DNA from 3 places in the Clostridium zhoujianii genome. Region 1 is predicted to be linked to each of the others. Evidence: riboswitches for the same ligand, from Rfam matches in the RefSeq annotation. Region 1 holds a riboswitch; each other region holds the start of a gene.
The links. A riboswitch is a leader RNA that binds a small molecule or an ion and turns the genes downstream of it on or off. The one in region 1 is predicted to bind S-adenosylmethionine.
Positions count from the first base shown of each region.

Region 1 (7,424 bases):
CTCATCTATTTGTATTATCTTTATTCCGCTTTCTTCCAGGGCTAATACTTCATCACCTATTGCCACACCAATCTGGTATGCTATATTCTTCAAATCTAAATCTTCCCTTGGGAACGACCAATTTAAGATAGTAATTGGTCCTGTTAGCATCCCCTTAACTGGTTTATCAGTTAACCCTTGTGCATAATTACTCCACTTTACTGTCAGATCCCTACTTCTTTGTATATCTCCAAATATTATTGGTGGCTTTACACCTCTTGTTCCATATGATTGAACCCATCCATTGGAGGTAAATATAAATCCATCTAATAGCCTTCCAAAGTATTCAACCATATCTGTTCTTTCATATTCACCATGTACTAAGACGTCAATATTTATCTCCTCTTGGAATTCTACTATTTCCTTAATTTTTTCTTTTATTTTATCTTCATACTCTATTTCTGTAATTTCCCCACCTCTAAAGGCCTTTCTTGCTTTCTTTACATCTTCAGTTTGAGGGAAAGAGCCTATAGTAGTAGTTGGAAGAATCGGTAATTTAAGCTCTTTTTTTTGTCTTTCTCTTCTTTCCTCAAAGGATTCATTCCTCCTAAAATCTTCTTCTTTTAGTAAAGTAATTCTCTCCCTAATCTTTTCATTAAAGCATAAATGATTAAATTTTTTTCTTTGAATTATATTTCGATTATTTATAAATTTTATATTTTCTTTATAGTTTTTATCATTAATCAACTCTCTTAACTCATTAAGTTCCTCTAGTTTTTCCTCTGCAAAAGCTAATGTTTCTTTATACTCTTCTTCTAATAAGTTTTCTTTTTTAATAGTATAAGGTACATGAAGTAAAGAGCATGATGTTCCTAAGATTAATTTTTCTTCTGGTATATATCCTCTAAGTTCTTCTATTAAGGATATACTTTGTTCATAATTATTTCTCCATATATTTTTCCCATTTACTACACCAGCAATTAATAGTTTATCCTTTGGAAAACCATGATTCTTAATTAATTCAATGTTCTTGAATCCTTCTACAAAATCTAAAGCAATTCCATCAAACTTATGATTTAATAAATCTGTATAAATATCTCTCACATCTCCAAAGTAAGTTTGTAAGATTAATTTATAATTTCGCTCTTTTTCTAAAAGATTTGTGTATATATCATTAAATAATTTAATATCATCCTCTGTTAAATCTGTAACTAATATTGGTTCATCTATTTGTAAATATTCCAAACCTATCTCATTAAACTTAAACAGTATATTTTTATAGACTTCTACTAGCTTCTCTTTCCAGTCAGATATATTCTTATCACCTTTTATATTAACTAATTTTATAAATGTAAATGGTCCAATTATTGTTGGTTTACTTTTAATACCTAACTTATTAGCTTCTTTGAATAATTCAAAGGGTTTATCATCATTTATCTTTAACTCTGCATCTTCTTCTAGTTCTGGGACAATGTAATGATAATTTGTATTAAACCACTTCTTCATAGGCAATGCTTTAACATCCCTATTATTCTTTTGATATCCCCTAGCCATAGCAAAATATGTTTCAAGCTTAGTTTCTTTTAATCTCTTATACCTTTTAGGTATTACATTTAAAAGAAAAGCTGTATCTAGGAAATTATCATAAAAGGAAAAATCATTTGATGGTATGATATCTATTCCATTTTCTTTTTGAGTAATCCAATACTCTTCTCTTAATCTTTTTGCAATTTCTCGAAGTTCCCTTTCAGAAATACTTTCCTTAAAGTACTTCTCCACTGCAAATTTCAGTTCTCTTTGTACCCCTATTCTAGGATATCCAATAATAGTTGTTTTTGTCATTTTGACCCCTCCTTAATCTTCATCCCAAAGATTTATTTTTTATATAAGGCAGGTTTCCTGGCTTATCTTCATTCTACTTATCTTCCTTCCCATTATGATAACAGTGGATAATAGACTTTCGTCAGATATACAGTAGTGGGTGCTGCTCAAGATTTTAACTTGATTCCCTTTTACCTTTCTTTTATGAAAGCACCTTATATTATTTGATAAAAAAATAGTGCACTAGAGAATAAATCTCTAGTGCACGAATAAACATACTCTATGAATTACCCTCTCATCTACTAGCCTTTTACAGCTACAGGAATTAGCACCGTATATCCTTGTATATGAACAAAAATATTGGTTGCTGGGTTTCATAGGGCCAGTCCCTCCACCACTCTTGATAAGAACTTTTATTTTTTTATCTGAATAAACAATAACATCTCTGTATTTTTATGTCAATAGTTTCTAGGAATATTTTACAACAAAGAAAAGCAGACCACTTTATTTAGTCTGCTTTTTATACTATGCTTCTAAAAGGAATGCATAATATCCTCTCATAGTTTCATAAATATCAACCTTACTAGCTATTTCCCATGGAGCATGCATATTATGAAGAGCTACACCACAGTCAATTACTTCCATATTGTATTGTGCAAGGATATAAGCGATTGTTCCACCGCCTCCTTGATCTACCTTCCCAAGTTCAGCTGTTTGGAATGTAACATCATGCTTTTCCATAATTCTTCTAAGTTCTGCCATATATTCTGCATTAGCATCATTACAGCCAGACTTACCTCTAGCACCAGTGTACTTATTAAATACCATCCCCTTACCAAAGTAAGCTGAATTTTTCTTTTCCATAACTGATGGATAGTTTGGATCAAAAGCAGCACTTACATCTGATGATAACATCTTTGAATTCTTAAGGGCTCTTCTTAATTTTATTTCTGAGTAATCTCCTACTCTGTCCATAACTTCTGCAACAGTATTCTCAAAGAACTTAGATTCCATTCCAGTAGCTCCAACACTACCTATTTCTTCTTTATCAACTAACAGACATACACAGGTCTTATCTATCTTTTCTATATCTAATAAAGCCATAAGTGATGTATATGAACAAACTCTATCATCATGTCCATATGCCATAACCATACTTCTATCTATTCCGTAATCTCTAGCCTTTCCTGCTGGAACAATTTCTAACTCTGCTGATATGAAATCATCCTCTTCAAAATCATACTTTTCTTTTAATAGTCTAAGTATGTTAGCTTTAACTCTATTCTTTTCTTCACCTTTAAGAGGCATACTTCCTACAAGTACATTAAGATCTTCACCTTCTACAACCTTATTACCTTTTTTCTCTTGTTGTGTTTGTGCTAAGTGAACTAAAAGATCTGATACTCCAACTACAGGATCATTATCATCTTCCCCAATTACTACATCAATCTTAGTTCCATCCTTCTTAACTACTACACCATGAATAGCAAGTGGAAGTGTAACCCATTGATATTTTTTAATTCCACCATAGTAATGAGTATCTAATAAAGCTAAATCAGTGTCTTCATAAAGTGGATTTTGCTTTAAATCTAATCTAGGTGAATCTATATGTGCTCCTAATATCTTAAGCCCTTCTTCTAATGGCTTTTCTCCAATATGGAATAGTGCAATAGCTTTATCCATATTGTTAGCATAAACCTTATCTCCAGCATTAAGACTTTCACCATTTTTAATAACTTCCTCTAAATCTCTATATCCTTTAGCCTCAGCTATTCTAATTGTTTCCTTTACACATTCCCTCTCAGTTTTACAATCAGACATAAATTTCTTATATCCATCATTAAAAGCAAAAATCTTCTTTATTCCTTCTTCATCATACTTATCCCACGCATTAAAATCTTCTTTGTTCATAAATATAGCCTCCTTAGTGTATATAAATAGTTTATCCTATGCTAATCCCTTCTAATACATTCTTTCACAATAAATCAGTATTAGAAGGGATTAGTTATGGTTAAATCTAATTTTATCCTATTACTTTATCCCCTGGCACCCATTGCTAATACTCCCATCTTCTACAAGTGAGAGCTAATCACTGCCACCCGCCTGGACTGGCGCCCCTTGAGGGTATTGGTTTTTCTATGCTTCCGATGAAGTAATCATCCTTTTAAGAAAACTCCACCTGAAGCTAATAATCACTTTATCTATCGCTTACTGCACTTATTCTTCCTTCTATAATATCTACAGCTGATACATTAGACATTAATGAATGTCTATAATTAACTGCTGCTGCTTCAATTATAACAGCTATATTACGACCAGGTCTTACTGGAACCGTTAATTTTCTAACATCAACTCCTAATATATTCATATATTCATAGTTAATTCCTAACCTATCATAATCATTATCATCCTTCCAATGCTCAAAATGCATTACAAGTGTTACATTTTTTTGCTGTTCAACTGAACTTAGTCCATATAATGCTGAAACATCAATTATGCCTATTCCTCTTACTTCTAACATACCTATTGTTATATTAGGAGAAGAACCTATAAGCTCTCCATCTATTTCCTTTATATCTACAGCATCATCTGTCACTAGCCTATGACCTCTCTTAATAAGCTCTAGAGCTGTTTCACTCTTACCTATACCACTTTCACCAGTTATAAGTATACCAATACCGTAAACGTCTACTAAGACCCCATGCAAACGTGTTTCTGGTGCTAGCTTGTCTGATAGATACATTGTAATTTTACTTATAAGCTTAGTTGTTACTAGCTTACTTCTTAAAACCCAAACCTTTTTCTTCCTAGCAGCATTCATTAACTCCTCATGAGGTTCCAAATCTCTTGCAATAATTATGCAATTCATATCAAATGTAAAATACTTGTTTAACCTCTTTTTTCTAAGCTCACTTTGCATATCATCTAAAAAGCTCCATTCTGCTTTACCAATCACCTGAAGACGATCAGGTGTAAAATAATTATAAAAACCTGCTAGCTGTAATCCAGGTCTATTAATATCATTAACAGATATACTTACACCTTGGTTTCCTTCCATAAGGACTTCAAGATCAAAATCCTTTATTAGTTTATCAACTGTTACTGACAAATCCCATCACCCTTTATTTCTTATTTTTTAACTCAATACCCTCTAACTGACCTCTGAAATTACGCTTAACATTATCTATATATCTTCTTCTTAACTTTTGTTGAAGTTCTTTCTCTTTATCTGATAAGCCCTCTTCTTGGCTTTTTTTATAAAGCATATTTATATGTTCTACTACTTCTTCTATTTTCATTGCATCTACATCCATTGTAATATCTCCTTTGTTTATCTATAGTCTATTTTACTACTTTATTAGTCATTATATATCTTTAATTTATTTTACATATATTTTGGTATATTATCAACCTTTACATCCCTATAGATATTATTTTGTTTTTTAACTTATATATACTAGAGAATAAATTATTCGTCTTTTTTCCTTAGTTTATGTATATTTACCCTGTGAAATTTCGTTATTCACCTTTCTAATCACACAGTAATTTATCATTTTTACCAAATATTGTCACTTTTTGTGTTATGAAATATTTTTACATTTTATTATGAGATGTTATAATAGTCTTGTGAGAAAATTTACTTATTTTGTAAAATGAGGTGATGAAATTGAACATGAAAGATTTGTCAAAACAAATACGTAGAAGAAAAAGACTTATTAATTTTTTACTCCTTTTCCTTCCTCCTACTAATAAGTTTATGGTAGCTTTATCCCAAGATTTGGACAAGCATATATATAAGTATCAGCATCATCTATCTCGTAGATATGAACGAAAGCAACGAGTTTACAAATACGAGAAACTTAGTGCATAAATAAAAAATACCTCAATGTAAATTGAGGTATTTAAATACAATTTGTTTCCCAACATGCCGTTTGCTTATATATTCAGACCTGCGTCTCGCAGGTGGGTTAAGCTCATTCTATCTCAGCCATCTTCTGCCACAATGTGTAAATGAAGCCCGACATCCCTAGAAGCTGTTGCAAATCCCGTTTATGTTATGTAGGTTGAATATAGTAAGCTTGGCGCACATCTCAGGAATCTTATGACTTTATTATATCACATAAAAATCACAATGCAATAGAAATTAATCCCTATAAGTAATCGTTTAATATATCCTCTAAATCTACATCTTCTGAATCCATAGCTATCATTGCAACGAACTTCATATAGTCTGAATTGTTAGCATCCATTTCTACTGCTTTAAACTTTCCTTCTACTTCAAATTCTTCACTTAGCTCTTCTATAACTTCTTCTACTGTATCTTTTGCCACGTCATTAAGATATGATAAATACCAATCTCTATACCACTCATCGCTATCTTCATCTAGGTCACTTTCTTCATTAGCATAAGCTCTAGCCGCAGATAATTCCTCCTTATCGAAATCATAATAAAATTTAACTATTATACAATTATCTGTTGCTTTTAATTCTTCTATTTCTGATAATCCATTATCCTCTAAAAATTCTATTACTTCTGCAACCTTCATCTTTTTCACTCCTTAATATATAAGCTTTTTATATTCTTTATGAACGGCTATAAATTCTTTGTCATCTTCAACAAGATTATATTCTTCTTTACCATCTACATGATCAACTCTAAAAGCAAACATATCTTCACTTTCTTCTTCATCTAATGGTGCTAATAATAAATATTCTTGTTTCTCTAAAAATATTCTTGCAACTGCTTCAAAATCTACTTTATTTCCATCTTCATCTCTGAAAGACATTATTTCCTTTTCTTCCATGTCCTACACCTCATCTTTATTTAATTTATCTCATATAAGTTTCATAATTAATTATTAACCATTAATATACATAAGTAAACACCTTATTGAATCCTATATGTTTATTTACCTAAATATTATAATCTAGTTCTATATATTAAATCAAACAATAATATATTATATCGAAAAAAACATGTCCACATAATAATTTATCTAACTTTACTTATTAAAAGTATAAAGAGAAGCACTAGGCTTCCCTTTATATCTTTCTTATTGCATTAAGTTAATAAATTTTTGAATCATTTCATCTGCTTTTTTATAATCATCTTGTGAAGGTACAAATGTAAACTTAAGACCTTGCTCAACTACATGTAATTTTAAAGACTTCATTCTGTCAGTTAACATATTTACACCTTCTCCACTCCAACCAAATGAACCAAATGCCATAGCTGCTTTACCTCTATTAATTATAGGATTTACTAAAGATAATAAATCCCAAGCTGGCTTAACTGCATCTGCATTTATTGTTGGTGATCCAATCATAAATCCATTAGACATTTCTATTAAAGCTGCTGCTTCTTCTATTGGCATAGATGTTATCTCATGAACTCCTGCACTATATCCCTTTTCCTCTAACTTATTTGAAATATATTTAGCCATATCCTCTGTATTTCCATAAGCAGAAATATAGAATACCTCTACTCTATTAGGATCAACTGGTTCTTCTGTAGCCCACTCTCTATAAAGGTCAAGATATTTCTTTACATTATCACCTTCATGAACTGGTCCATGACTTGGTGCAATTATTTCTATATTAATATCCTTTATCTTATCTAGTCC
Region 1 is NZ_JBPUTF010000001.1:167,927-175,350, reverse strand. It holds gene metE (5-methyltetrahydropteroyltriglutamate--homocysteine S-methyltransferase) at 1-1,821, opposite strand, end outside; cobalamin riboswitch at 1,852-2,033, opposite strand; SAM riboswitch class I at 2,093-2,210, opposite strand; gene ACSYT2_RS00875 (aminopeptidase) at 2,326-3,711, opposite strand; gene hprK (HPr(Ser) kinase/phosphatase) at 3,998-4,909, opposite strand; gene ACSYT2_RS00865 (DUF896 domain-containing protein) at 4,923-5,114, opposite strand; RNA gene ssrS (6S RNA) at 5,714-5,901, opposite strand; gene ACSYT2_RS00855 (hypothetical protein) at 5,952-6,347, opposite strand; gene ACSYT2_RS00850 (DUF1292 domain-containing protein) at 6,360-6,605, opposite strand; gene ACSYT2_RS00845 (FprA family A-type flavoprotein) at 6,855-7,424, opposite strand, start outside.

Region 2 (7,424 bases), 2.6 Mb from region 1:
TTTTTTTCTAAAGATGAGTTATATATATTTCCTTCAATCAACTCTTCTTTTACCATAAGTAGTTCCTTTGTCTCCTTAATAACCATATCCTTTGGCATATATGTATTACCTGCTGCACAAAATCTATTTATAATAAAATCTATTCCACTTTTTATTCTTGAGTCCGATTCTTTACTTATTCCTATAAGTCCTGCAATTTTGTCAGCTGTACTAAATCCTATGCCTTTTATCTCTCTACATAATATATAGGGATCCTTTTGTGCTATTTCCTTTGCATTAGGCCCAAATCTTTTATATATCTTCAAACACTGACCATGAGTTATTCCGAATCCTTGGAAATATATCATTACATCTTTTAAATCATGTTGCTCTAAATATGACTCATATATAATATTAAATTTCTTTTCCCCAATTCCCTCTATTTCTTTCAATCTATCTATATTATTATCTAATACCTCTATAGTTTCTTCTCCAAAATGATCAATTATTTTTTTTGCTGTAACAGGACCTATTCCTCTAATTATTCCAGAAGATAAGTATTTCTCAACTCCATCTAATGTAGTTGGCATTATTTCTTCACATGTAACTATACTGAATTGTTGTCCAAATTGCTTATGAACTTTCCATTCGCCAGTTAATTTAATATGCTGTCCTTCTCTTAAAAAAGGCACTGTACCAACAGCTGTTACAGGTTTATTATCTACATTTATCTTTGATACTACATACCCTGTATCTTCACTTCTAAAAAGAATCACTTCTACAAAGCCCTCTAAGACCTCCATATTATCTCTCCATATCTTATAAAGTTATTTTTATTCTTGACTATATATATTATAATTATATCATAGGATGTTAAAGTATTTCCTAATAATCATTGGAGGTGTTTATAATGCTTATTAAAAATTGTAATATTATTTACTTAGACAAAGTAGAAAAAGGCTCAGTATTAGTAGAGGATGGAAAGATTAAAGAAATAAATCCTTCTAATGTAAATGATACTGAAATAATAGATGCTGAAGGTCTATATCTTTCACCAGGATTTATTGATGTACATATCCATGGTGCTGGTGGGTGCGATACTATGGATGGAAGTATTGACTCACTTAATACAATAGCAAAAACTATAGTTCAACATGGTACAACATCATTTACCCCTACAACAATGACAGTTGCAGGTGAAGATATAAGAAAATCTATGGCTGTAATAAAAAAATTAAAAGCTGATGGTACTGAAGGTGCTAACGTTTTAGGTGCTCACTTAGAAGGCCCTTTTATTAGCCCAAATGCAATTGGTGCTCAAAATCCAAACTTCGTTTTAGCTCCATCAATTGAAAACTACAAAGAAATAGTTGGTGATTGTGAAGATGCTGTTACATCTATTACATTAGCTCCTGAAGTTGAAGGTGCTAAAGATCTAATCAAATATCTTTCAGAAAATGGTGTTTCTGTTTCAATTGGACACACTAAGGCTACTTATGAAGAAGCTATTGAAGGTATTAAATGTGGTGCCTGTCACACTACTCATCTTTATAATGCAATGACTCCATTTACTCATAGAGCTCCAGGAGTCGTTGGTGCAACCTTTGATACAGATATAACTACTGAAACTATATCAGATGGTATTCACATAGCTTATCCAGCTCTTAGAACTGCATATAAGCAAAAAGGAACTGATAAGGTTTTATTAGTAAGTGACGCTATGGAGGCATGTGGTATGCCTGATGGTAAGTACTCTTTAGGTGGTCAAGATGTAATTGTTAAGAACGGAGCTGCAAGATTACTTGATGGTACTCTAGCTGGTTCAGTACTAACTCTTGATAGAGCTATTAATAATATTAAGAATAACACTAGTTATAATTTAAATGAGATTGTAAGAATGGCTTCTTACAACGGTGCTAAGCATTGTAACGTTGAAGATCGTAAGGGATTAATTAAAGAAGGCTATGATGCTGATTTAGTATTATTTAATGATAATATTGAAATTAGTAAAGTATTTGTTGGCGGAAAGCTTGTTTTTAATAAATAATTCCCATAAAAAAATCACTGATTTACATCAGTGATTTTTTTATTATAATAATTCCTTAATAGCTTCCACCTTATTTAATTGCTCCCAAGGAAGAGTTACATCTGTTCTTCCAAAGTGACCATAAGCTGCAGTTTGCTTATATATTGGTCTCCTTAACTCTAAATCTCTTATAATAGCACCTGGTCTTAAATCAAATACCTTCTCTACTATATCAACTAAAACTTCTTCATCCACTTTACCTGTGCCAAAAGTATCTATTTGAATTGATACTGGCTTAGCAACACCAATTGCATAAGCTAATTGAATTTCTAACTTATCTGCAACTCCGGCTGCTACTAGGTTTTTAGCCACCCACCTAGCAGCATAAGCTGCTGATCTATCAACTTTTGTTGGATCTTTTCCTGAGAATGCTCCACCACCGTGTCTACCCATTCCACCGTAAGTATCAACAATTATCTTTCTTCCTGTTAAACCTGAATCTCCTTGCGGACCACCTACTACAAATCTACCTGTTGGGTTTATATAATATTTAGTATTTTCGTCAAGTAATTCTGCTGGAACTACAGCTCTTATAACAAATTCCATAAGATCCTTTTCTATTTGTTCTAAAGTTACTTCTTCTCCATGTTGAGTTGAAATTACTATAGCATCAATCCTCTTTGGCTTGTTATCCTCATATTCTACAGTTACTTGAGTCTTACCATCTGGCCTTAGGTAATCTAAAGTACCATTCTTCCTAACCTCTGTTAATCTTCTAGAAAGTCTATGAGCCATAGCTATTGGTAGTGGCATAAATTCTTCTGTTTCATTGGTAGCGAAACCAAACATCATACCTTGATCTCCAGCACCTACTGCTTCAACATCGTCTTTATCACCTTTTCTTGATTCAAGAGCCTCATCAACTCCCATAGCTATATCAGCTGATTGTTCATCTATTGTTGTCATAACTGAGCATGTGTCACAGTCAAAACCATATTTAGCTCTATCATAACCTATTTCTCTAACAGTTTCTCTAACTACCTTAGGAATATCAACATAACAATTTGTAGTTATTTCACCCATAACCATAACCATTCCTGTTGTAGTACATGTTTCGCAAGCAACTCTTGCACTAGGATCCTGTGCTAAAATAGCATCTAAAACTGCATCTGAAATTTGGTCACATATTTTATCTGGATGCCCTTCTGTAACTGATTCTGATGTAAATAATCTTTTCATTTTCCTTTTCTCCTTTCAAACGGGTTTTTTTACAATAAAAAAACTCTTCAACAAGAAGAGACTTACTAAGCAATCTCTCTCATCTCGTAGATATTTATATCCACAGGAATTGGCACCTTGCGATTCTCACAGGTTGCCGGGTTTCATAGGGCCCTTTCCCTCCACCTCTCTTGATAAGAGTTTTCATATTAATTTTATGGTATTATTCTAACATATTAGTTCTTCAAACTCAATAGTATAATTTACTAAGATTTATTAAGTTTATCCACAGTCTTCAAAAAACTATCAACATTTTTTTGATTATCTACAACTATTAGTGGAAATAAAAAAAGCAAGATAATTCTTGCTTTTAAATGGTGGAGGAAGAAGGATTCGAACCTTCGAAGCAACTTGCAACAGATTTACAGTCTGCCCCCTTTGGCCACTCGGGAATTCCTCCATATTTTATTGGAGCTGGCAATAGGAATCGAACCTACAACCTGCTGATTACAAGTCAGCTGCTCTACCGTTGAGCCATGCCAGCATGTGCTAATTAAAGGTTTAAATGGTGGGCACAACAGGGCTCGAACCTGTGACCCTCTGCTTGTAAGGCAGATGCTCTCCCAGCTGAGCTATGCGCCCATTTAAACTGGTGGAAGAAGAAGGATTCGAACCTTCGAAGCAACTTGCAACAGATTTACAGTCTGCCCCCTTTGGCCACTCGGGAATTCTTCCATATTTTATTGGAGCTGGCAATAGGAATCGAACCTACAACCTGCTGATTACAAGTCAGCTGCTCTACCGTTGAGCCATGCCAGCATATTATGTGAAAGTTTAATGGTGGGCACAACAGGGCTCGAACCTGTGACCCTCTGCTTGTAAGGCAGATGCTCTCCCAGCTGAGCTATGCGCCCATTAAATGGTGGAGGAAGAAGGATTCGAACCTTCGAAGCAACTTGCAACAGATTTACAGTCTGCCCCCTTTGGCCACTCGGGAATTCCTCCATATTAACTCTTTCACTTTTGTTCAAGCATTTCGAAACACTCGAACCAACAATAGTTAGTATATATTCAACGGCTTTATATTTCAACCTCCAAAATACACCATTTAAAGAGATTATTTTATATATTCTTTCATTTAGTTAGAATTACTTCTATTTAATGTACTATTCACTTTTTTCTATGCCTCCTGTCCAATAATAGAAAAATCAATAAATTGACCTAATATATTCTCTAAAACCTGATAATCCTCTGTTGTTAGCCTCTTTTTTAACACCTTAAAAGCTTCTCTTACACCTTCTTCTTCATCTTCATACTGAATTACTTCCTCTATCTTGCCTATATCAACTGTAGACATCTTTTTAATAATATTATTTACTATTACCATATCATCTTTATTTATATTTTTTTCAATTAGGCTCTTTTCTATTTTAAATATAGATTTGTTTATTGTAGGAACATCATCTACTTCATTATTCCTTGATAAATCATCAATATCAGAATTATCACTATTTCTCCTACTCTGAACCTCATTTATAGTATTTTGAATAACTTCATTCCGACTTCCTTTTGGCTCCCAAATAAATAATGTATATATCGTTCCTATTAACGCTATCAACATAATTCCTACAATTAATAATTTTTTCAAATAAATCAAACTCCCTTCCTTTTGATTTATTGCCAAAAATTCTTTTTTTATACTTAAATAATATTTCTCTCTTAAACCTCATATATTTAGTGAGGGGGTGTAAGATTTGACTAAAAGAAAAATACATTATAAATCAGCACTTGCTTACTTTGAAATTGCTGAAAGCCTAAAAGATTTTATAAATAAAGATACAATTATTGTCTGTATAGGAACAGATAAGTGTATAGGAGACTGTCTTGGTCCCTTAGTTGGTACAATATTAGAAGATAATTTTTTTCCTCTTCCTATATATGGTACTATTGCTGCACCAATTCATGCCCTTAACATAGATAAACGTTTAGATGAAATTAAGAAAACACACCCTAACGCTTGTATTATAGGCGTAGATGCTTGTCTAGGAGAAATTAAATCTATTGGTGAAATACACACTAGAGATTATGCTATACACCCTGGTAAAGGTGTTGGGAAATCTCTTCCCGATGTGGGAAACGCATCTATTATTGGCATAATAGACTCTAGTGATAATGCAGACTTCTTTTCATCACGTTCTATAAGATTATCCCTAGTTTTAGAGATGGCTAAAATAATTTCTACAGGTATTATTTACGCACATCATCTAAGTAATGGAAAAAATTTAATATTATAAGAATAAAAGATTGAGAGTTTCCCCTCAATCTTTTATTCTTATTAAATACTATTCAACTAAAATAACATCTTGTGAATTCAAGCTAGAATCAATCTTATCAAAGAAAGCTAGAACCTTTCCTGTTCCCTCTGCAACACATTCCACAGAATCTTCTGCAACAGTTACATTCACTCCAGTTTCAAATTCTATAAGCTTGTCTAATCCATATAAAAGAGCACCTCCACCAGTCATGAAGATACCTTTTTCAATAATATCCGCCGCTAGCTCTGGTGGCGTTTTTTCTAGTACAGCCTTAACACTCTCAACTATTGATAGTACAGGTTCAAGTATAGCTTCCCTAATATCCTCTGTTGATATTGGAATTTCATCAGGTAAACCCGTAACTAAATTCCTTCCCTTCATAGTTGTGTCTAAACTTCTTGCTCCCTTAAAAGCTGAGCCAACACTTATCTTTAAATCCTCTGCTGTCTTTTCACCAATCATTATTTTATGCTTTGATCTTACATATTTAATAATAGCCTCATCAAATTTATCTCCCGCAACCTTAATAGAAGACCTAACCACAACACCACCTAATGATATAACAGCAATATCGCATGTACCACCTCCGATATCAACAACCATAACACCATCTGGTTTTGTTATATCTAATCCGGCACCTATAGCTGCCGCAAGGGGTTCCTCTATTAAATGCACTCTCTTAGCTCCTGAATTTTTCGCTGCATCAATAACAGCTCTTTTTTCAACTTCACTAGCTTGAGATGGAATGCATACCATAACTTTTGGAGCAACCATATTTTTTTTCCCTACTGCCTTTTTTATAAATTCCTTTAACATTTTTTCTGTTACATCATAATCTGAAATAACACCATCCCTTAAAGGACGAACTGCAACTATATTTCCAGGAGTTCTTCCAATCATTTTCCTAGCTTCTTCACCAACCGCTAAAACTTTATTGTTGTTTTTGTTAATTGCAACAACCGACGGCTCCTTTAATATAACTCCTTTTCCTTTTTCATAAACTAAAACAGTTGCTGTTCCTAAATCTATTCCTAATTCTGCCCCAGTTCTCCAAAACCACATTCCACTCACTCCCACATCTTTAATTCATTGCATTATTTATACAATTTTTTTCAATTTTCTACCTATTGTTTATTATATATGCAATATTATTATCATTCAATAGCTTTATACTTTAATTTTGTGGCTTTTCCACCTCTAATATGTCTTTCCGCCTTATTAAGTTCTAAAATGCTATGAGTTTTTTCTGCAATTGTGGGATTTATTTTAGGTAATCTTTCTGTCATATCCTTATGAATGGTACTTTTACTCACTCCAAAAACCTTTGCAGTTTTCCTAATCGTAGCTTTTGAATCAATAATATATTGTGCTACTTCTAGTACCCTTTCTTCAATGTAGTCCTTCAAAATGCTACCTCCTTAATTCACTATATTTATAATTATGCAAGCTCTCGTCATTAAATTACTTATTAATCAGCCATTTTATCTTTTAAAATGACTGATTAATATTAATTTTTAGTATTTTCTACTTACTCTTGTATGAAAAATACTTTAATGGATCTACCTGTTCGTTATTAGAATTAATAACTTGTAAATTTAAATGTTCTCCAAAAACTTCTTTATCATAGATCTTTGATGTTTCTCCAACCTTACCAATTACTGTATCCACAGTAACTTTATCACCTTTCTTAACTGATAGTTTTGAATCTAGATTACAATACTTAGTTTTTAATCCATTTGCATGCTTAACAACTACTGTTACACCCTCTTCAACACCATTATTCTCAGCACTCTCAACCACACCTTCTGCTGCAGCTTTTACCTCAGATCCTATTTTTACGTTAACATCAATACCTTTTATTGTTTTCTGGGTTGTGTCATCAATCT
Region 2 is NZ_JBPUTF010000001.1:2,761,855-2,769,278, forward strand. It holds gene recD2 (SF1B family DNA helicase RecD2) at 1-782, opposite strand, end outside; gene nagA (N-acetylglucosamine-6-phosphate deacetylase) at 890-2,026, shown strand; gene metK (methionine adenosyltransferase) at 2,069-3,244, opposite strand; SAM riboswitch class I at 3,321-3,424, opposite strand; tRNA gene ACSYT2_RS13095 (tRNA-Tyr) at 3,599-3,683, opposite strand; tRNA gene ACSYT2_RS13100 (tRNA-Thr) at 3,693-3,767, opposite strand; tRNA gene ACSYT2_RS13105 (tRNA-Val) at 3,790-3,865, opposite strand; tRNA gene ACSYT2_RS13110 (tRNA-Tyr) at 3,874-3,958, opposite strand; tRNA gene ACSYT2_RS13115 (tRNA-Thr) at 3,968-4,042, opposite strand; tRNA gene ACSYT2_RS13120 (tRNA-Val) at 4,062-4,137, opposite strand; tRNA gene ACSYT2_RS13125 (tRNA-Tyr) at 4,144-4,228, opposite strand; gene ACSYT2_RS13130 (hypothetical protein) at 4,404-4,871, opposite strand; gene yyaC (spore protease YyaC) at 4,978-5,517, shown strand; gene mreB (rod shape-determining protein MreB) at 5,566-6,600, opposite strand; gene spoIIID (sporulation transcriptional regulator SpoIIID) at 6,693-6,944, opposite strand; gene ACSYT2_RS13150 (peptidoglycan DD-metalloendopeptidase family protein) at 7,063-7,424, opposite strand, start outside.
Region 2: it holds a riboswitch for S-adenosylmethionine, as region 1 does, so the genes downstream of both, metK (methionine adenosyltransferase) here and metE (5-methyltetrahydropteroyltriglutamate--homocysteine S-methyltransferase) in region 1, are expected to answer to the same signal.

Region 3 (7,424 bases), 100 kb from region 1:
CCTTCATATCAACTAATCCAAATAACATATTATTATTTGCAAATACATTATTTAAAATTTCCTCTGCAACACCGTATATTGAACCAAAATACTCCTTGTTTCGTTTATCTATTGCAGATCTTGGCCCTTTTTCCTGCTCTTTTGCTATTCTATCAATACTTTTAAAAGTTTCCTTAACTGCCGATATAGACTTTTCTCTAAGTTCTGGCCTTATAACTTCACTAATTTCTTCATTACTATACTCATCATCAATATAAATAGATTCTATACCTAAAAGTTGAATTTTCTTAATAATAGATTCAGTTAATCTTGTACCCTCTTTTAATAACACTCTACCACTATTATCATTTATAGTCTTTCCTAAACAGGATTCTTCACGAACGCATTCTATAGGTATTAATCTCATATTACCTCTCCTCTTCTGCTAACTTTCACTATATAATCTTAATTTTACCATAACAATATGATTTTCCCAATATTTATATAAAAACTTTTAATCAAACAACAAATATATTGTCTTTTTATAGGTTTATATAGTAATAAAAAAACTTATATGGATTATTTCCTAGGAAATAATCCATATAAGTTTCATTAATTATTATATTGTTTTATTAGAATACCGCTATTACAGTACCATGATATTTTTCTTCAATAAACTTCTTAGCTTCGTCTGAAGTTAGTGCCTTCTTAAGAACCTTAGTCTTTTCAGAATCTAAGTTTTCTTTCTTAACAGCTAAGATATTTCTTGCTTGCTTTAACTTCTCATCATTCTTATCTTCAACATAAATCCCATCTTTTGTTGCATCTAAATCAGCTTGTAATGCATAGTTACCATTTATAACTGCTCCATCAACCTCTTCTAATGTTCTAGGAAGTTGCGCTGCATCTAATTCTTTAAACTTTAAATTCTTCTTGTTTTCAGTTATATCTATAGGAGTTATTGTATCTCCATCCTTAACTTTAATTAATCCTGCACTTTGAAGTAATTGTAAAGCTCTAGCTTCATTAGATGGATCATTTGGAATAGCTATTGTAGCTCCATCTTTTAAATCTTCTAAACTCTTTATAGACTTAGAGTATAAAGCCATTGGTTCTATATGAATCTCTGCTGCATTTACAAGATCATATCCTTTTGATTCATTAGCTTGATTTAAAAATGCAATATGTTGGAAGTAGTTTGCATCTAACTCTCCATCATTAACTGCTGTATCTTGTATTAAATACTCATCATATACTTTAATATCTAAAGTATATCCTTCTGCTTCAACTAATGGTTGAATTGCTTTTACTATTTCTTCATGAGGCACTGCTGATACCCCAATTTTTATTGTTTTGTCATCTTTAGATCCACCACACCCTACTAAACCTAAAGCTAATACTCCTGCTAATGCTATTGTTAATAATTTTGTTTTTTTCATTTTAAATTCCCCCTTTTATTTACTTTGATAGTTTTTTATAAAAATAATTTCCTAAACTTTGTAGTCCTTGAACAATAATAATTAATACTATAACTGTTGCAACCATAACATCTGTTTGGAATCTTTGATATCCATATCTTATTGCTAGAGATCCTAGACCCCCGCCCCCCATTGTACCTGCCATAGCTGAATATCCAATCAAACTAATAATTGTAAGTATAATTCCTGCTAATATTGATGGTACTGCTTCTTTCAGCATTACTTTAAATATTATTTGACTATCTGATGCCCCAAATGATTTAGCTGCTTCTATAACTCCTGGATCTACTTCTTTTAAAGCAGATTCTATAACCCTAGCTACAAATGGTGCAGCTGCTATTGTAAGTGGTACTATTGTAGCTATTTCTCCTATTGATGTACCTACTATTAATCTTGTAAATGGTATTATTGCAACCATTAGGATTAGAAATGGAAAGCTTCTAAGTGTATTTACTATAAAATCTAAGACTTTATAAATTCCTTTATTTGGTTTTAATCCATTTTCATCTGTTACTGTAAGAATTATTGCTAAAATAAATCCTATTATTACAGCAAATATTGTTGATGGTATAACCATAATCATTGTTTCTTTTATAGCTGGTGCTAATAATTCCCACATACTAGATTACCTCCCATTCTATATTTTTACTTTCTAGATAACTAAATACTATATCCTTGTCCTTTTCTTCTACATTAATAACTAAGCTTCCAAGAACATTATCTCTGAACTTCTCAAGTTTCCCCCAAACTATTGAGAAGTCAACATTTGCCTCTCTAGCCATTCTTGTAATCAGTGCATTCTCTGAACAATCTGCAGGGAAGAATATTCTTATATTAATTCCATCAACAGGTAGTGTAGTATCTTCCTCTTCCCCTAAGAACTTCTTAAGTGGTGCTCCTGGTTTTAGGAATAGCTCTTCAGCCCTTCCTTCTGCTTTAATTATGCCCCCATCAATTAAAGCAACTTTTTCACATACATCTTTTATAACTTCCATTTGGTGAGTTACCATAACTACTGTTATTCCTAACTCTTTATTAATTTTAGATATTAAAGCTAAGATATCTTTTGTTATCTTAGGATCTAAAGCTGATGTAGCTTCATCACACAAAAGTACCTTTGGCTCTAATGCTAAAGCCCTAGCAATTGCCACTCTTTGCTTTTGCCCCCCGCTTAGAGATGACGGCTTGCTATTTACTTTATCTTCTAACCCAACTAACTTTAAAAGTTCTTTCACCTTTTTATCTATTTCTATTCTAGAATATCCCCAAACTTCCAGTGGAAGAGCAACATTTTGATATACTGTCTTTCTTTTAAGTAAATTAAAGTTTTGGAATATCATACCTAAATCTTTTCTGAATTCTCTAAGCTCTTTAGCCCCTAGCTCTGAGACTTCCTTTCCCATGACTTTTAATTGCCCCTCGTCATAAGATTCTAATCCATTTATGCATCTTAACAATGTAGACTTTCCAGCCCCACTGTGTCCGATTATACCGTAAATTTCCCCTTCATTTATGCTTATTGCTATGTCCTTTAAAACTTCTGTTCCCCCAAAACTTTTACTTAAACCTTTGATTTCTATCATTTTACGTCCCCCTCCTTCTGTTAGTTTTAATAATGTCTTTTCTAATTTTGAATAAAAATAAATGCACTAGAGAATAAATCTCTAGTGCATGAAATCACTAATCTAATCTATTCTCTTATCTACCAGCAATTCTAAAAAATCACTGCAGGAATTAGCACCGTTATTATGAATTGGTAAATGAACCATCATATCGGTTGCTGGGTTTCATAGGGCCAGTCCCTCCACCACTCTGGATAAGATATTAATCTTTTATTTTGTTTTTTATTAAGCAATTGCTTCTTGTTTAATAATATATTACCTTCTATTGGATTTGTCAATACTTTTTCAAAATTATTCTAATATTTTTTGTATAGCATAAAACTTTCCCTCTTTACCTTCAAGACAAATTTCGTCAATAAACTTATATCCCATACTTCTGTAAAGGCTTTGAGCCCCCTTATTTCCTGTATTAGTATCTAACTTAATTGACATAATATTATTTGATCTAGCATAGAATTCAACTTCCTCTAATAATTTTTTCCCCATACCTTTTCTAGCATATTCAGGATTAATAAAAAGTCTATGTATTACTAAGTTTCTTTCTCGCTTTTCCCATTTAACCTTTTTATAGTTAATATCTTCTTCATCATTTAATACTACTATTCCTATAATATCTTCCTTACCTAGGATAAATAGCTCAGATTTTTCTATATCTTTTTTAAATACTTCTTTATTTGGATAGTCTTCTGTCCAATTAATCCCACTATCTTTATAAAATTCTATAGCTTTATTTTTTATTGCAACTATATAATCTAAATCTTCTAATCTACCTTGCCTTAGCCCCATTATTCCCTCCTAATTGTAATCCAAAACCTCATCAAAAATATCTATAATCTCTCCATCACAATTATTTTCAATAAAATCAATTATCTTTTCCTTTGTGGAATCTGCTATAGCATCACTTCCACAAACTCCTGTTATTCCTATTCCTATAATCTTATGATTATCCTGCTCAGAGGTTTCTCCAACTGATAAATTAAATTTATTCTTAAGTCTTTGAGTGATACTTCTTACAATCATTCTCTTTTCCTTTAATGAATGTACAAAGCTAACACGTATGCTAATTTCCATTACCAATACCTTCACTATTAAATCACTCCTTATAATAACTCTCCTAATCCTATATATGATTTCTTCATCAGAGTTAATGCAACAACTAATGTTAAAACTTCACTAAATATCATTGTAGCCCATACACCTGTATCCCCTATAAATCTAGGTAATAATATTATACCTAATGATATAAAGACTATTCCTCTTAACAAGGATACTATTGCAGAAGTTTTCGCATCTTCTAAAGCAGTAAAATAAGAGGATGCTAAAATATTTAATCCACTTACTAAAAAGGCTAAAGAGTATATCTTACATGCCCAAGCTGTAGTTTCTAGTAAATCTGGATCATTACTTACAAATAGTGATATAAGAGACTCTCCTCCAAAGAATAATCCTGCTGTACAAATAATACCAAGAAAAATCATAACCTTAAAAGCTAGTTTAATAAGATTTTTTATTCTATCTCCATTTTTAGCTCCATAGTTATAGCTTATAATAGGTGTTATTCCATTTGCAATACCTAAAAATACTGCTACAACCAATGCCGCTATATATTGAATAATTGAAAATGCTGAAACACCCATCTCACCAATTCTATTCATAAGTACTATATTAAATATAAAGGTTGTAAATGCAAAAGCTATTTCTGTTAAAGCTTCTGAGGAACCATTATAAAAGAATCTACCGATCTTCATAAAATCTACTTTACATTTAGTAAGCCTCAATATTGAATCCTTAGCTTCTATTCCATATAAAGCTAATAAAAAGGATATAAAGAAGGCTATTCCTGAAGCTAATGCTGCTCCTGCAACACCTAATCCCCACATTACCACAAATACATAATCTAAAATTATATTTAATACTGATCCCAAAACTGTACAAAACATTGAAAAACTTGGTCTTCCCATTGTCCTAATTCCTGCTGCAAGATAACTTCCACCTGTAAATGCAGGAACACATACACATAATATAACTAAGTATTCAATTACAGGTTTTATCAACTCTCCTGATGCTCCTAATGCTATGGATATTGGCATTCTGAAGATAAAAATTATAATTCCCATAATACTACTAACGGTCATTAAAGAATAAAATCCAAGACTAAAGCTCTTTCTTGCCTCCTCCTGTTTCCCAGCACCAAGCTCAATACTTGTTACAGTGTTACCACCAACAGATACCATTATTCCTAAAGCTAATGCTGTACTAAAAATGGGCATAGCTATATTTATTGCTGCAAGGCCTTGAGATCCTACTACCTGACCTACAAATATTCCGTCAATTACAATATAAATCGAGAAAATAATACTACTTATAACACTTGGTATAGCATATTTTAAAAATAACTTTGATATTTTTTCTTTTCCTAAATCCAATTTTTTCATTTGTTCACTTCCTTTACTTTTTCTATCCACAAAAAAATATTGGGCGTATTAAAACACCCAATATAACATATTTAATATTATATTACATAACAAGGCCCCCATCAACAGCTATTATACTACCTGTTACAAAGGATGATTCATCAGAAGCTAGGTATACATATGCACCTGCTAACTCCTCTGGTTTTCCTACCCTTGATAAAGGTGTCATTGCAGATAGACTATCTACAACTGAATCAGGTAAAGCCTCAACCATATCAGTAGCAGTAACTCCAGGGGCTACACAATTAACTCTTATTTTATATTTACCAAGTTCTTTTGCAAGGGACTTACTTAATCCATTTACTGCGAACTTTGATGTAGCATAACTACAACCACTCTTTGTTCCATAAGTACCAACCATAGATGAAGTATTTATTATACTGCCTCCATTGTCTTTCATTAACGGCACTACAGCTTTACACCATCTAAAAACTCCCATTAGGTTTACTTCCATAATATTACCAAATTCTTCTTCTGTCATTTCCAAGAAATTTGTCCCACTAGAAATACCTGCATTATTAATAAGTACATCTACCCTTCCAAAGGCTTCTCTTACTTTTACAACTGCTCCTTCTATTTCTTTAGTACTATGATTGTCAACACCTATTGCCAATATCTCACTATTCTTATGTTTTTCCTTTAAACCTGCTGCTGCCTTATCTGCATTCTTTTGATTAGATGCACATACAATAACCTTACCCCCTTCAGATAGTAAGGCATCTGCAACAGCATTGCCTATCCCCCTTGATGCTCCAGTCACTATTATGATCTTGTCTTTAAGTCTCATAAGTTTCTCTCCTTCTCATCAATTCTCTTTATATTTAGTAATAGACAATATTGATAGTTTTTATTACTATATATCTATAATATCATAATGAGGTGTATAAATATGTTAAATTCTTTAAATTATTTGACAGATTTTGAATTTAATGACAACGTTTCTGTTGCATTTAAAAATATTGTTGATGGCTTTAATTCTTTTCCTAATATCACTTTAGATTTCAAGGCTCTAAATTTTAATGAAGATAAAATTATCGACCTAATAAAGAATATTTATGATGAAAATGATGGAGAATGCTTTATAGATTTTTATATAAGCAAGCTTTCTCAAGAAGATAAAAACAATATTATAAACCTAGCAGGTGATAAGGATAAAGAACTCCTTAAATCCATAATAGAAAATAATACTCATACTGGGGTTTATTATAAACTACTTTCCAAAGACTTAATTCCATTACTTACTCGCCTAAACACTAGAGAGATTTTCTTTGTTACTTTTTATTTCACTAAAAAACCTATAACCATATGGGGAAACTACAATATGAAATTTCCTTGTTTCTTTGAAAATGATGAAGATATGAAGTTCTATTCCAATCTTTTTTATTATACAGCCTAGATTACATTTAAACCCGCATTATACCTGCATATTCTTATATTCTCAAGAATATAAGAATATGCAATAAGGAGAGATAATTTTTTATTTGAAAATTATCTCTCCTTAATATCTCTTTAATTCATATCTACTTTCTTCTTTAACATAACTATTGCCTTAAATAAATCTCCATCAATAACAATTTCAAACTCTCCACCTTGAAGCTCTACTAAACTTTTAGCTATTGCAAGACCAAGTCCATATCCTTCTGTAGATCTTGCTTCATCCCCTCTTTTAAACCTTTCTAAGATTTCCTCTTCATTAAAATTTAATTCATGCTGTGAAATATTTTTGAAAGTTATCTCCACACTTTCTTTCCTATCTACAACTTCAATATAAACTCTTGATCCCTTAAGAGAATACTTTAATATATTAGAAATTAAATTTTGGAATACCCTAAAGGCCTTTCTTCCATCTGCGTAAACAAATAGCTTTTCCT
Region 3 is NZ_JBPUTF010000001.1:65,161-72,584, reverse strand. It holds gene ACSYT2_RS00395 (HD-GYP domain-containing protein) at 1-406, opposite strand, end outside; gene ACSYT2_RS00390 (MetQ/NlpA family ABC transporter substrate-binding protein) at 612-1,418, opposite strand; gene ACSYT2_RS00385 (methionine ABC transporter permease) at 1,438-2,076, opposite strand; gene ACSYT2_RS00380 (methionine ABC transporter ATP-binding protein) at 2,078-3,040, opposite strand; SAM riboswitch class I at 3,153-3,280, opposite strand; gene ACSYT2_RS00375 (GNAT family N-acetyltransferase) at 3,371-3,865, opposite strand; gene ACSYT2_RS00370 (DUF503 domain-containing protein) at 3,875-4,150, opposite strand; gene ACSYT2_RS00365 (MATE family efflux transporter) at 4,180-5,514, opposite strand; gene ACSYT2_RS00360 (SDR family NAD(P)-dependent oxidoreductase) at 5,597-6,340, opposite strand; gene ACSYT2_RS00355 (hypothetical protein) at 6,443-6,949, shown strand; gene ACSYT2_RS00350 (histidine kinase dimerization/phospho-acceptor domain-containing protein) at 7,063-7,424, opposite strand, start outside.
Region 3: it holds a riboswitch for S-adenosylmethionine, as region 1 does, so the genes downstream of both, ACSYT2_RS00380 (methionine ABC transporter ATP-binding protein) here and metE (5-methyltetrahydropteroyltriglutamate--homocysteine S-methyltransferase) in region 1, are expected to answer to the same signal.